Linked DNA regions of Aromatoleum petrolei. The protein of the gene in region 2 interacts with the protein of the main gene of each other region in a pairwise test. Links are inferred from orthologs where the notes say so. Each region holds a gene or a part of one and is shown on either strand. Other genes may lie near its edges.

What was found. The genes of interacting proteins can lie anywhere in the genome.
Region 1: the proteins of acpP (region 2) and ToN1_RS00530 interact in binary tests that used the Escherichia coli proteins (3 or more experiments, as listed by UniProt). The link is inferred for Aromatoleum petrolei from one-to-one orthologs.

What each region holds. Positions count from the first base shown.
Region 1 is NZ_CP059560.1:124,379-128,087, forward strand. What follows is about bases 710-3,709. They hold ToN1_RS00530 (alpha/beta fold hydrolase), read left to right. Parts: upstream 710-1,834; coding sequence 1,835-2,584; downstream 2,585-3,709. Other genes in these bases: bioF (8-amino-7-oxononanoate synthase), read left to right, coding at 710-1,838; ToN1_RS00535 (methyltransferase domain-containing protein), read left to right, coding at 2,577-3,392; bioD (dethiobiotin synthase), read left to right, coding at 3,385-3,709. Also shown: bioA (adenosylmethionine--8-amino-7-oxononanoate transaminase), read left to right, coding at 1-667; more of bioF, read left to right, coding at 678-709. UniProt on the Escherichia coli protein: The physiological role of BioH is to remove the methyl group introduced by BioC when the pimeloyl moiety is complete. It allows to synthesize pimeloyl-ACP via the fatty acid synthetic pathway through the hydrolysis of the ester bonds of pimeloyl-ACP esters.
Region 2 is NZ_CP059560.1:1,066,455-1,073,886, forward strand. What follows is about bases 2,675-5,444. They hold acpP (acyl carrier protein), read right to left. Parts: upstream 4,295-5,444; coding sequence 4,055-4,294; downstream 2,675-4,054. Other genes in these bases: ToN1_RS04840 (protein YgfX), read right to left, coding at 2,675-2,776; fabF (beta-ketoacyl-ACP synthase II), read right to left, coding at 2,795-4,033; fabG (3-oxoacyl-ACP reductase FabG), read right to left, coding at 4,388-5,137; fabD (ACP S-malonyltransferase), read right to left, coding at 5,143-5,444. Also shown: RNA polymerase sigma factor RpoE, read right to left, coding at 1-424; nadB (L-aspartate oxidase), read left to right, coding at 648-2,231; more of ToN1_RS04840, read right to left, coding at 2,291-2,674; more of fabD, read right to left, coding at 5,445-6,072; ToN1_RS04865 (beta-ketoacyl-ACP synthase III), read right to left, coding at 6,088-7,053; phosphate acyltransferase PlsX, read right to left, coding at 7,050-7,432. UniProt on the Escherichia coli protein: Carrier of the growing fatty acid chain in fatty acid biosynthesis.

The DNA.
Region 1 (3,709 bases), 940 kb from region 2 along the record:
CGTCGAGCCGCTCGTGCAGGGCGCCTCCGGCATGGTCATGTACGACCCCGAGTACCTGCGCCTGGCCCGCGCACTATGCGACCGCTACGAAGTGCACCTCGTCGCCGACGAGATCGCCGTCGGCTGCGGGCGCACCGGCACCTTCTTCGCGTGCGAACAGGCCGGCATCTGGCCCGACTTCGTGTGCCTGTCGAAAGGAATCTCCGGCGGCTATCTGCCCCTGTCGCTGGTGCTGACGACCGACACCATCTACGCTGCCTTCTACGACGACGCCACGACGCGCGGCTTCCTGCATTCGCACTCCTACACCGGCAACCCGCTCGCCTGCCGCGCCGCGCTCGCAACGCTGGACATCTTTGCCCAGGACGACGTTCTCGCCGCCAACCGCGGCCTCGCGCAACGCCTCGGCGACGCTGTCCGCGCCCGCTTTGGCGATCATCCCGCGGTCAACCACCTGCGCCAGCGCGGCATGATCCTCGCGTTCGACGTCGCAACCGAGCGCCCCGACTTTTCGCGACGCTTCTTCACGGCCGCGCTCAAATGCGGCGTCCTGCTGCGCCCCGTCGGCAACACCGTGTACTTCATGCCGCCCTACGTGCTCGACGACGGCCACGTCGCCGACCTCGTCGCCGGAGCCGCCGCCGCGCTGGCCGAAGCCCTCACCTGACCGACCGCCCATGCTGCTCGATTCGCTGAAGGCCGACCTCGCCCAACTCGACGCCCGGTCCCTGCGCCGTGTGCGCCGCAGCCTCGACACCCCCTGCGGCCCGCGCGCGCGCGTCGACGGCCGCGACATGCTCGCCTTCTGCAGCAACGACTACCTCGGCCTCGCCGCCGAGCCCGAGCTCGCCGCGGCTCTCAAGGCCGGCGCCGATCGCTGGGGCAGCGGCTCGGGCGCCTCGCATCTGGTCAGCGGCCACTACACCGTGCACGACGAACTCGAGCGCCGGCTCGCCGCCTTCGTCGGCTGCGAACGTGCGCTCTACCTGTCGACCGGCTTCATGGCCAACTCCGGCGTGATCCCCGCCCTCGTCGGGCGCGGCGATGCAATCTTCGCCGACCGCCTCAACCACGCTTCGCTCGTCGACGGCGCCCTGCTCTCGCGCGCCGACCTGCATCGCTTCCCGCACGCGGACCTCACCGCCCTCGAGCGCGCCCTTGCCGCGAGCACCGCGAAGCGCAAGCTCATCGTCACCGACTCCGTGTTCAGCATGGATGGCGATGTCGCGCCGCTGGCCGAACTGCTCGCGCTGGCCGAACGCTTCGACGCCTGGCTGATGGTCGACGACGCCCACGGCTTCGGCGTCCTTGGTCCGGATGGCCGCGGCGCGCTGCGCGAAGCCGGCCTCGCCTCGTGGCGTCTCGTCTACATCGGCACGCTCGGCAAGGCCGCCGGCGTCTCCGGGGCCTTCGTCGCCGGCCAGGCGGACGTCGTCGAATGGCTGATGCAGGCAGCCCGCACCTACATCTTCACGACCGGAGCACCGCCCGCCCTCGCGACGGCCCTGCTGAAGAGCCTCGACCTCATCGAGCACGGCGACGCGCGCCGGGTGCACCTCGCCACACTGATCGAACAACTCCGCACGGGACTGCAACTGCGGCGCTGGCAACTGATGCCCTCGCGCACCCCGATCCAGCCGGTCGTGATCGGCGACAACGCCGAGACGCTCGCCGTCGCCCGCGCGCTGTGGGACGCCGGCCTGTGGGTCCCGGCGATCCGCCCGCCCACCGTCCCGCAGGGCAGCGCCCGCCTGCGCATCTCGCTCACTGCCGCGCACACGCATCAGGACGTCGAGCGCCTCGTCGCCGCGCTGAATGCACTGGAGCACGCCGCTTGAGCGCCCTGCCACTGGTCCTGCTGCACGGCTGGGGCCTGACCCCGAACGTCTGGGCCGGCCTGCGCGATGCCCTGCCGTCGCGCGTCGTCACCCTCGCACCCGCCCTGCCCGGCCACGGCGACGCCCTCCCGGCGCCCTCCGCCGATCTCGCAACATGGAGCGACGCACTGCTTCCTGCACTGCCCGAACGCGCCGTGCTGTGCGGCTGGTCGCTCGGCAGCCTGATCGCGCTCGACCTCGCCCGCCGCCATCCCGAACGGGTCGCGCGCCTGATCCTCATCGGCGCCACCCCCTGCTTCGTCGCCCGCAGCAGCGACGCCCCGTGGCCCCACGGCCTCGACGCCGCAACCGTCGCCACCTTCAATGCAGACTTCGCGACCGATCCTGCCGGCACGCAGAAGAAATTCGTCGCCCTGCAGTCGCTTGGCGACGCACGCCGGCGGGCCGTTGCGGGAGAACTCGCCGCGGCCCTCGCCGACACGGGTCCCGAGCGCGTCCCGGGCCTCTCCAGCGCGCTGGAAGTCCTCGCGAACACCGACCTGCGCGTCTTCATCCCGGAGATCCGCCAACCCACGCAGCTGATCCACGGCGCTGGCGATGCACTGATGCCGCTCGCCGCAGCGGAATGGCTCGCACGGCAACTCCCCGACGCACGGCTCGCGACCATCAACGACTGCGGTCACGCCCCCTTCCTGTCACGTCCGGACGAATGCGCCGCACTCATGGCGGACTGCCTCGATGACTGAGCACCGTCGCCACAAGCAGCAGGTGCGCAAGGCCTTCGAAAGCGCCGCGGACAGCTACGACCGCGCCGCCGCCGTGCAGCGCGAAGTCTGCCATCGCCTCGCGACCCTCGCAGCGACCACGCCCCCGTCCGGATCCGTGTCCCGCATCCTCGATGCCGGCTGCGGCACCGGCTTCGGGCTGGACCTGATCGCGCGCGCCCATCCGGCCGCCCACATCGTCGCGCTCGACTTCGCCCCGGCCATGCTCGCGCGCGTGCGCCAGAACAGCTCCGCCGGCGCGATTTCACCGCTATGCGCCGACCTGGAAGCCCTGCCGCTGGCACCCGGCAGCCTGGATGCGGCCTGGTCCAGCCTCGCACTGCAATGGTGCGACCCCGCACTCTCCCTCGCGCAGATCGCCCACGCTCTGCGCCCCGGCGGGGTCGCCTGGATCGCCACCCTCGGCCCCGCCACGCTGTGGGAGCTGCGCGAAGCCTTCGCACGGGTCGACGAGGCGAACCACGTGATCCGCTTCCACCCGCCAGCCGAATGGATCGAGGCCGCCGAGAAAGCCGGCCTGACGACCGTCGCCAGCGACCTGGAGCCCGCCTACGCCCTGGCACCCGACCTGCGCGGCCTGCTACGCGACATCAAGGCCATCGGCGCACACAGCGTCGGCGAACAACGACGCCGCAAGCCCCTCGGCCGTTCCGCATGGCGCACGCTGGAAGCCGTCTACGAAACGTACCGCCGGCCCGACGGCCTGCTACCCGCCACCTACGACCTCATCCTGCTCGCCCTCAGGAAACAGGAGACCGACCATGACTGAGCGCCGCGCCTGGTTCCTCACCGGCACCGACACCGAAATCGGCAAGACGTTCGTCACCTGCGCGCTACTGCACGTCGCACGCGCCGCCGGCCACAGCGCAGTCGGGATGAAGCCCATCGCCGCCGGCGCCGAGCTCGTCGACGGCGAACGGATCAACGAAGACGCCGCCCGCATCCGCGCCGCCGGCAGCTTCGATCCGGGCCTGCGGCTGCTGAACCCCTATTGCCTCGCGAGTCCCATCGCCCCGCACATCGCCGCCGCCGAAGAAGGCGTCCGGCTCGAACCCGCGCGCATCCTGCGCGCCTTCGAGGAGCTCG
Region 2 (7,432 bases):
CCGGCAGCGCTTCCATCGCGTGATCGACCGTCTCGCCGATTTGCCGAGTCATCATCAGGCGCTCCGGCGTATTGATGTCGCGCAACTGCTCGCCTTCCTCGAAGGTTTCCGCCTCTTCCGAATCAAATCCGGTCGAGGTGGGCGCCCGTCGCCCTTGCGAAACCAGGTAGTTCTTGGCGGTATTGATCCCGATACGGTAGAGCCACGTGTAAAAAGCGCTATCACCACGAAACGATCCCAAGGCGCGATACGCCTTGATGAAGGTTTCCTGAGCCACATCCTCGACCTCTGCCGAATCGCGGATCAAGCGGGACAGCAGCCTATGCAGCTTGCGTTGATACTTTGCTACCAGCAAGCCGAAAGCCTGCTTGTCACCGCGTTGCACGCGCTCAACAAGCTGCTGATCTATCTCGCGATCGCTCATGGGCGGGTCGTTACTCTATGTTGGGCAAAATCCGCGCCAGTATAGCGACCCAGCCCCGTCTCCGGCAAAGTCGAAGCTAACAAGGAGACCGACACGCTTTGAAATAGTTCAGACCCCGACATGGTTTTCCGGTGCGCCACAGGCCCACTGCGCCCAAGCACCCGGAGGGACACGTCGGACGTGATATAGTTCATGAACCTGTCGATCCTTGGCACATACGATCTTGTCAAAACAATACGACGTACTCATCCTCGGCAGCGGCGCGGCGGGACAATCGATCGCACTGCGTCTGGCAGACAAACTCCGAGTCGCCCTGATTACCAAACGAGCGATCTCCGACAGCGCCAGCGCCTGGGCTCAAGGCGGCATCGCCGCGGTCCTCGACACCTCCGACAGCATCGAGGCGCACATCCAGGACACCTATATCGCAGGCGGCGGCCTGTGCGACCCAAAGGCTACACGCTATGTCGTCGAACACGGCAAAGCAGCGATCGAATGGCTGATCGGACGTGGCGTTCCCTTCACCCGCGAGGATCAATCCAGCCTCGGATACCACCTCACGCGTGAAGGCGGCCACTCGCACCGGCGGATCATCCACGCTGCGGACGCCACCGGTGCTGCGGTGCAGGCGACACTGACCGACCAGGTCAGCAAGCACCCGAACATCGACATCCTCGAAAACCACATCGCGGTCGATCTGATCCTCGGCGACAAGCTGGGCCTCCCTGAGCAGGATTGCCTTGGCGCATACGTGCTCGACATCGCCAACGACCGCGTCGAGACGATCGGCGCCCGCAACACCGTGATTGCCACCGGCGGAGCGGGCAAGGTCTACCTGTACACGACCAACCCCAGCGTCGCGACCGGCGACGGCATCGCCATGGCGTGGCGTGCCGGTTGCCGCGTGGCGAACATGGAATTCATCCAGTTCCACCCAACCTGCCTTTATCACCCGCAAGCAAAATCATTCCTGATATCGGAAGCCGTGCGCGGCGAAGGCGGTCTGCTCAGGCTGCCCGACGGCACCCGATTCATGCCGGCGCACGACGAACGCGCCGAGTTGGCGCCGCGCGACATCGTCGCCCGTGCCATCGATTTCGAGATGAAGAAACACGGTCTCGACTGCGTCTACCTTGATATCAGCCACAAACCGGCAGAGTGGTTGCGCGAACATTTTCCCAATATTCACGCACGCTGCCTGGAATTGGGAATCGACATCACGCGCGAGGGGATTCCCGTCGTACCGGCGGCGCACTACACCTGCGGCGGCATCGTCACCGACCTGGCCGCACGTACCGACGTTCCCAACCTCTATTCCGTTGGCGAATCGGCGTACACAGGCCTTCACGGCGCCAACCGCCTCGCCAGCAACTCGCTCCTGGAGTGCCTCGTTTTCGGCGAGGCGGCAGCAAACGACATCCTTTCTCAGGCGAAGCGCCCCCTGCCAAAACTCCCCGACTGGGACGAGAGCCGTGTGACCGACGCCGACGAAGAGGTCGTGATCTCGCACAACTGGGCCGAGTTGCGCCGTTTCATGTGGGACTATGTCGGCATCGTGCGCACGACCAAGCGCCTGCAGCGTGCCCAGCACCGCATCCGCCTGCTGGCGCGCGAAATCAACGAGTTCTACTCGCACTTCCGCGTCAGCAACGATCTGATCGAATTGCGCAACCTCGTTGTCACCGCCGACCTGATCGTGCGCTGCGCCTTGCGCCGCAAGGAGAGCCGTGGCCTGCACAGTTCGCGCGATTACCCGGATACGCTGCCGGTCGCACGTCCCACCATCCTGCGACCCCACCGGCGCTGAACGACGGCCAGAAGTCGTTCCACCGAAACGGAGCCCCCGACTCAATGCAGCGGGGGCACTCAGCGCTCGGTCGCGTCGTTTTCGGCTGCACCTTCGACACGGCCAGGACCGACCTTGTGGCGGAGCCAGATCTTCAGCCCGCGCCACTCATCCTCATGGACGTTTCCGCGCACAAGCATCAGCGCCCCTCGTATCGACCGGCGCGGTGAGCGCCGTACCCGCGTACCGCGCCAGTGAATCCACACTGCCCAACCGAAATCGACACACCCCGGCTCAGCCAACGCATACACGGTTTGCTGGCCGCGGCCATCGGGGTCCACTGACAGTTCGCCATTGTCCTGCAGAACCAGACGGCCCCCCGCCTTCTCGCTCTCGGCGCGGTTCGCCAAGTGCAGCGAGAATCCCAGCCCCGCGACGACGACGATCACGAGCGGCAGAGGAAACGACGAACGCAGAAATGCAAACGCCGCGATCGCATGGATCGCGGCGTTCAACAGCAAAATCAGCTTCGACGGACGAAGCCTGATTTCAAGCGGGTAGCGCACGGGCTACCCCATTCCGACTCAGACGCGGCGGAACGCGATGGTTCCGTTGGTACCGCCAAAGCCGAACGAATTCGACAGGGCGGCGCGGATCTCCATCGGGCGGGCCTTGTTCGCGACATAGTCGAGATCGCAGCCTTCGTCCTGCTCGAAGATGTTGATCGTCGGCGGAGCGATCTGGTTATGGATCGCCAGCGTGGTGAATACCGCCTCGACACCCCCGGCGGCACCCAGCAGATGACCCGTCATCGACTTGGTCGAATTGACCGCTATCGACTTCGCGCGGTCGCCGAAGCAACGCTTGACCGCCGTCGTTTCGGCCAGGTCGCCGAGCGGCGTCGACGTGCCGTGCGCATTGATGTAGTCAACCTCTTCGAGCGACATGCCGGCATCGCGCATCGCATTCGTCATGCAACGCGCGGCGCCGTTGCCGTCCTCGCACGGGGCGGTCATGTGGTAGGCGTCCGCGCTCATACCGTAGCCCGCGACTTCGGCGTAGATTTTCGCTCCACGTGCCTTCGCGTGCTCGTATTCCTCGAGCACGAGCACGCCGGCGCCCTCGCCCAGCACGAACCCATCGCGCCCCTTGTCCCACGGACGGCTCGCCGTCTGCGGATCGTCGTTGCGCGTGGAAAGCGCACGAGCGGAGGCAAACCCGCCCACGGCCAGAGGCGTGACGGTCGACTCCGCGCCACCCGCGACCATCACGTCGGCGTCGCCATACTGGATGAGGCGTGCCGCCTCGCCGATGCAATGTGTGGCAGTCGTGCATGCTGTGACCATCGCCAGGCACGGCCCCTTGAGGCCGAACATGATCGACAGATTGCCCGCGATCATGTTGATGATCGTGCCGGGGATGAAGAACGGGGAAATCTTGCGCGCCCCGCCCTTCAGGTAATCGTCGTGGGTCGTTTCGATCATCGGCAGACCGCCGATGCCCGAACCCAGATTGACGCCGATGCGCTCAGCGTTCTCTGCGGTTACCTGCAATCCCGCATCCTTGAACGCCTGGATGCCGGCGGCCATGCCGTAATGGATGAATACATCCATGCGGCGCGCCTCTTTCGGCGAGAGATACGCGCCGATGTCGAACCCCTTCACCTCACCGGCGATCTTCACCGGGAAGTTCGTGGTATCGAAGCGCGTAATCTCGCCGATACCGGAGCGGCCGTTGACGATATTGTCCCAGGCCTCCGGAACGGTATTGCCGACCGGGGAAATGATGCCCAGACCGGTAATGACGACTCTGCGACGGGTCAATGTTCGCTCCGGTAATCAGTGTTACTTTTTCAGGTGGGCGTTGACGTAGTCAATCGCCTGCTGAACCGTGGTGATCTTCTCAGCTTCCTCGTCTGGGATTTCGCACTCGAACTCTTCCTCGAGGGCCATAACCAGTTCCACGGTATCCAGCGAATCCGCGCCCAGATCGTCGACGAACGAGGACTCGATCTTGATTTCCGACTCGTTCACACCAAGTTGTTCGGCGACAATTTTCTTGACGCGCTGCTCGATGTTCTCCATGAACTAACTCCTTCCCAGAATGATCCAGATATGTAAGAAAAAAAGCCGGCGTATTCTACCAAAAAGGATGAGAACCGCTATCGCCGCCGGCGATTACGACATGTACATGCCACCATTCACGTGCAGGGTCGTGCCCGTAACGTAGGCGGCAGCGGGCGAAGCTAGGAAAGCCACCGCTCCGGCGATTTCTTCGGGACGTCCGAGTCGGCCGAGGGCGATGTTGCCCAGCAGCGCATCGCGGGCCGTTTCGGGCAGCGCACGGGTCATGTCGGTGTCGATGAACCCCGGCGCCACACAGTTGACAGTGATGTTGCGGCTACCCAGCTCGCGAGCCAGCGCCCGGCTCATGCCGGCAACGCCGGCCTTCGCCGCCGCGTAGTTCGCCTGCCCGGGGTTGCCGGCGCTGCCGACCACGGACGTGATGTTGATGATGCGGCCGCCACGCGCCTTCATCATGCCGCGCATGACCAGACGCGACATGCGAAACACGGATTTGAGGTTGGTCTCGATGACCGCGTCCCACTCCTCGTCCTTCATGCGCATCGCAAGGTTGTCGCGCGTGATACCGGCATTATTCACGAGGATACCGACGGCACCGAAGCGCTTCTCGATATCGCCGATCGCTGCTTCGCACGCAGCGGCGTCGGTGACGTTGAGAGCCATCCCGCAGCCCTTGATACCGGCTTCCCGCAGACCATTCTCGATGTCCGTGGCACCGGCTTCCGACGTCGCGGTACCGACGACCGTCGCGCCCAGCCGCCCCAGTTCGAGGGCGACCGCACGCCCGATTCCGCGAGACGCACCAGTCACGAGGGCCACCTGCCCTTCGAGCGAAAAACTCATTGATGTCACCTCAACGCGGCAATGGATTGTTCGAGACTCGCGGCGTCGTGAATCGAGCCGCCCTGCACTTCACCTGCGATCCGCTTCGTCATGCCCGCGAGCACCTTGCCAGGGCCGCACTCGAGGACGTGCCCCATGCCACGGCGCGCCATGTCCTGCACGAGTTCGATCCAGCGCACCGGAGAGAAAGCCTGGCGTACGAGTGCGTCGCGGATCCTGACAGGATCGTCATACACGGCAACATCCACGTTGTTGATAACGTCGATCGCGGGTTTGTTGATGGTCACCGCTGCGAGTCGCTCGGCGAGCCGCTCCGCGGCCGGCCTCATCAGCGCACAATGGAACGGGGCACTCACCGGGAGCAGCATCGCGCGCTTCGCGCCACGCGCCTTCGCGGCCTCGATTGCACGCTCGACGGCGCCTTTCGCGCCGGCGATCACGATCTGGCCGGGGGCGTTCAAATTGGCGGCTTCGACCACCTCGCCCTGCGCCGCTTCGGCGCAGGCTTCACGGACGGCCTCGACCTCCAGGCCCAGCAGCGCGGCCATGCCGCCCTCACCGGCGGGAACCGCCTCCTGCATCGCTTGCGCGCGGAAACGCACGAGCGGGACGGCATCGGCAAAGGCCATCGCCCCGGCGGCGACCAGCGCCGAATACTCGCCGAGGCTGTGGCCGGCGACAAGTTGCGGCTTCGGGCCGCCGGCCGCAAGCCATGCGCGATACGCTGCAACGCCGGCCGTGAGCATCAGGGGCTGGGTGTTGACGGTCAGCGCCAACCGCTCGACCGGGCCGTCATTGACCATCTGCCAGAGGTCCTCGCCGAGCGCGTCCGACGCCTCGGCGAAGGTGTCGCGGATTTCGGCACGTTCGCCGTAGCCCGACATCATTCCGACGGATTGGGAACCCTGTCCCGGAAACACCAGAGCAAAAGCCATTGTTCTTGTCCTGACTCAGAATTGGAGCAGCGCTGCGCCCCACGTAAAGCCGCCGCCGACGCCTTCGACGACGATCCGCTGGCCTGCACGAATCCGACCGTCGCGCACGGCGAGGTCGAGCGCGAGCGGGATCGATGCGGCCGACGTATTGCCGTGACGATCGACGGTGGCGATGACCTTTTCCATCGGCACGCCCAGCCGCTTCGCGGTCGCCTGGATGATGCGGATGTTCGCCTGATGCGGAATCAGCCAATCGATTGCAGCGGCCTGCACACCGGCATCGGCGAGCACCTCCTGGGCGACCTCGCCGAGCACCTTGACCGCGAACTTGAACACCGCCTGCCCGTCCATGCGCAGGAACGGGTCGCCGATCACCTGACCGGAGGCAACCGCCCCTGGGACGCACAGGATGGGATGGTGGCTGCCGTCGGCGTGCAGCGCCGTCGCGAGAATCCCCGGCTTGTCGGACGCTTCGAGCACGACGGCACCTGCACCGTCGCCGAACAGCACGCAGGTGCCGCGGTCAGACCAGTCCAGAATGCGCGAGAACACCTCGGCGCCCACCACCAGCGCACGCTTGTGACTGCCGGACAAGATGAACTTCTCGGCGATCGTCAGTCCGTAGACGAAGCCCGTGCAAACAGCCTGCACGTCGAACGCCGCCGCGCCGTTGCGCATGCCGAGCTTGGATTGCAGCAGGGTCGCCGTGCTCGGAAAGATGCAGTCGGGGGTCGAGGTCGCGACAACGACAAGATCGATGTCTTCAGGCTGAAGACCAGCGGCCGCGATGGCGCGGCGGCTCGCTTCGCAGGCTAGATCGCTCGAGGTGACGTCGCGTGCCGCGAGGTGCCGGGTACGGATGCCGGTGCGCTCGACGATCCACTCGTCCGACGTATCGATGCCGCGCGCGACCAGATCGTCATTACTTACCGGCTCGCCAGGCAGGAAGCTTCCTGTACCGGCAATTCGTGCAAAGATCATGCTGCTCTCCCCATTGCCGCCATCCGCTCGCTGATGCGCTCGACAAGTCGATTCGACGCAGCCTCGGCGGCCCGGTGAATGGCCTGCTCGAATGCATACACGTCAGCCGAGCCGTGACTCTTGACCACCACACCACGCAGGCCGACCAGCGCCGCGCCATTGTAGCGACGATGATCCACGCGTCTCTTGAAACGCTTGAGCGCTGGCATCGCGACAACCGCCATGGCCTTGGTCAGCAGGCTGCGGCTGAATTCCTCCTTGAGGAATGCGGCGAGCATCTGAGCAAGCCCCTCTGATGTCTTCAACGCCACATTCCCGACGAAGCCGTCGCAGACCACCACGTCGGTCGTTCCCTTGTAGATATCGTCGCCTTCGACGT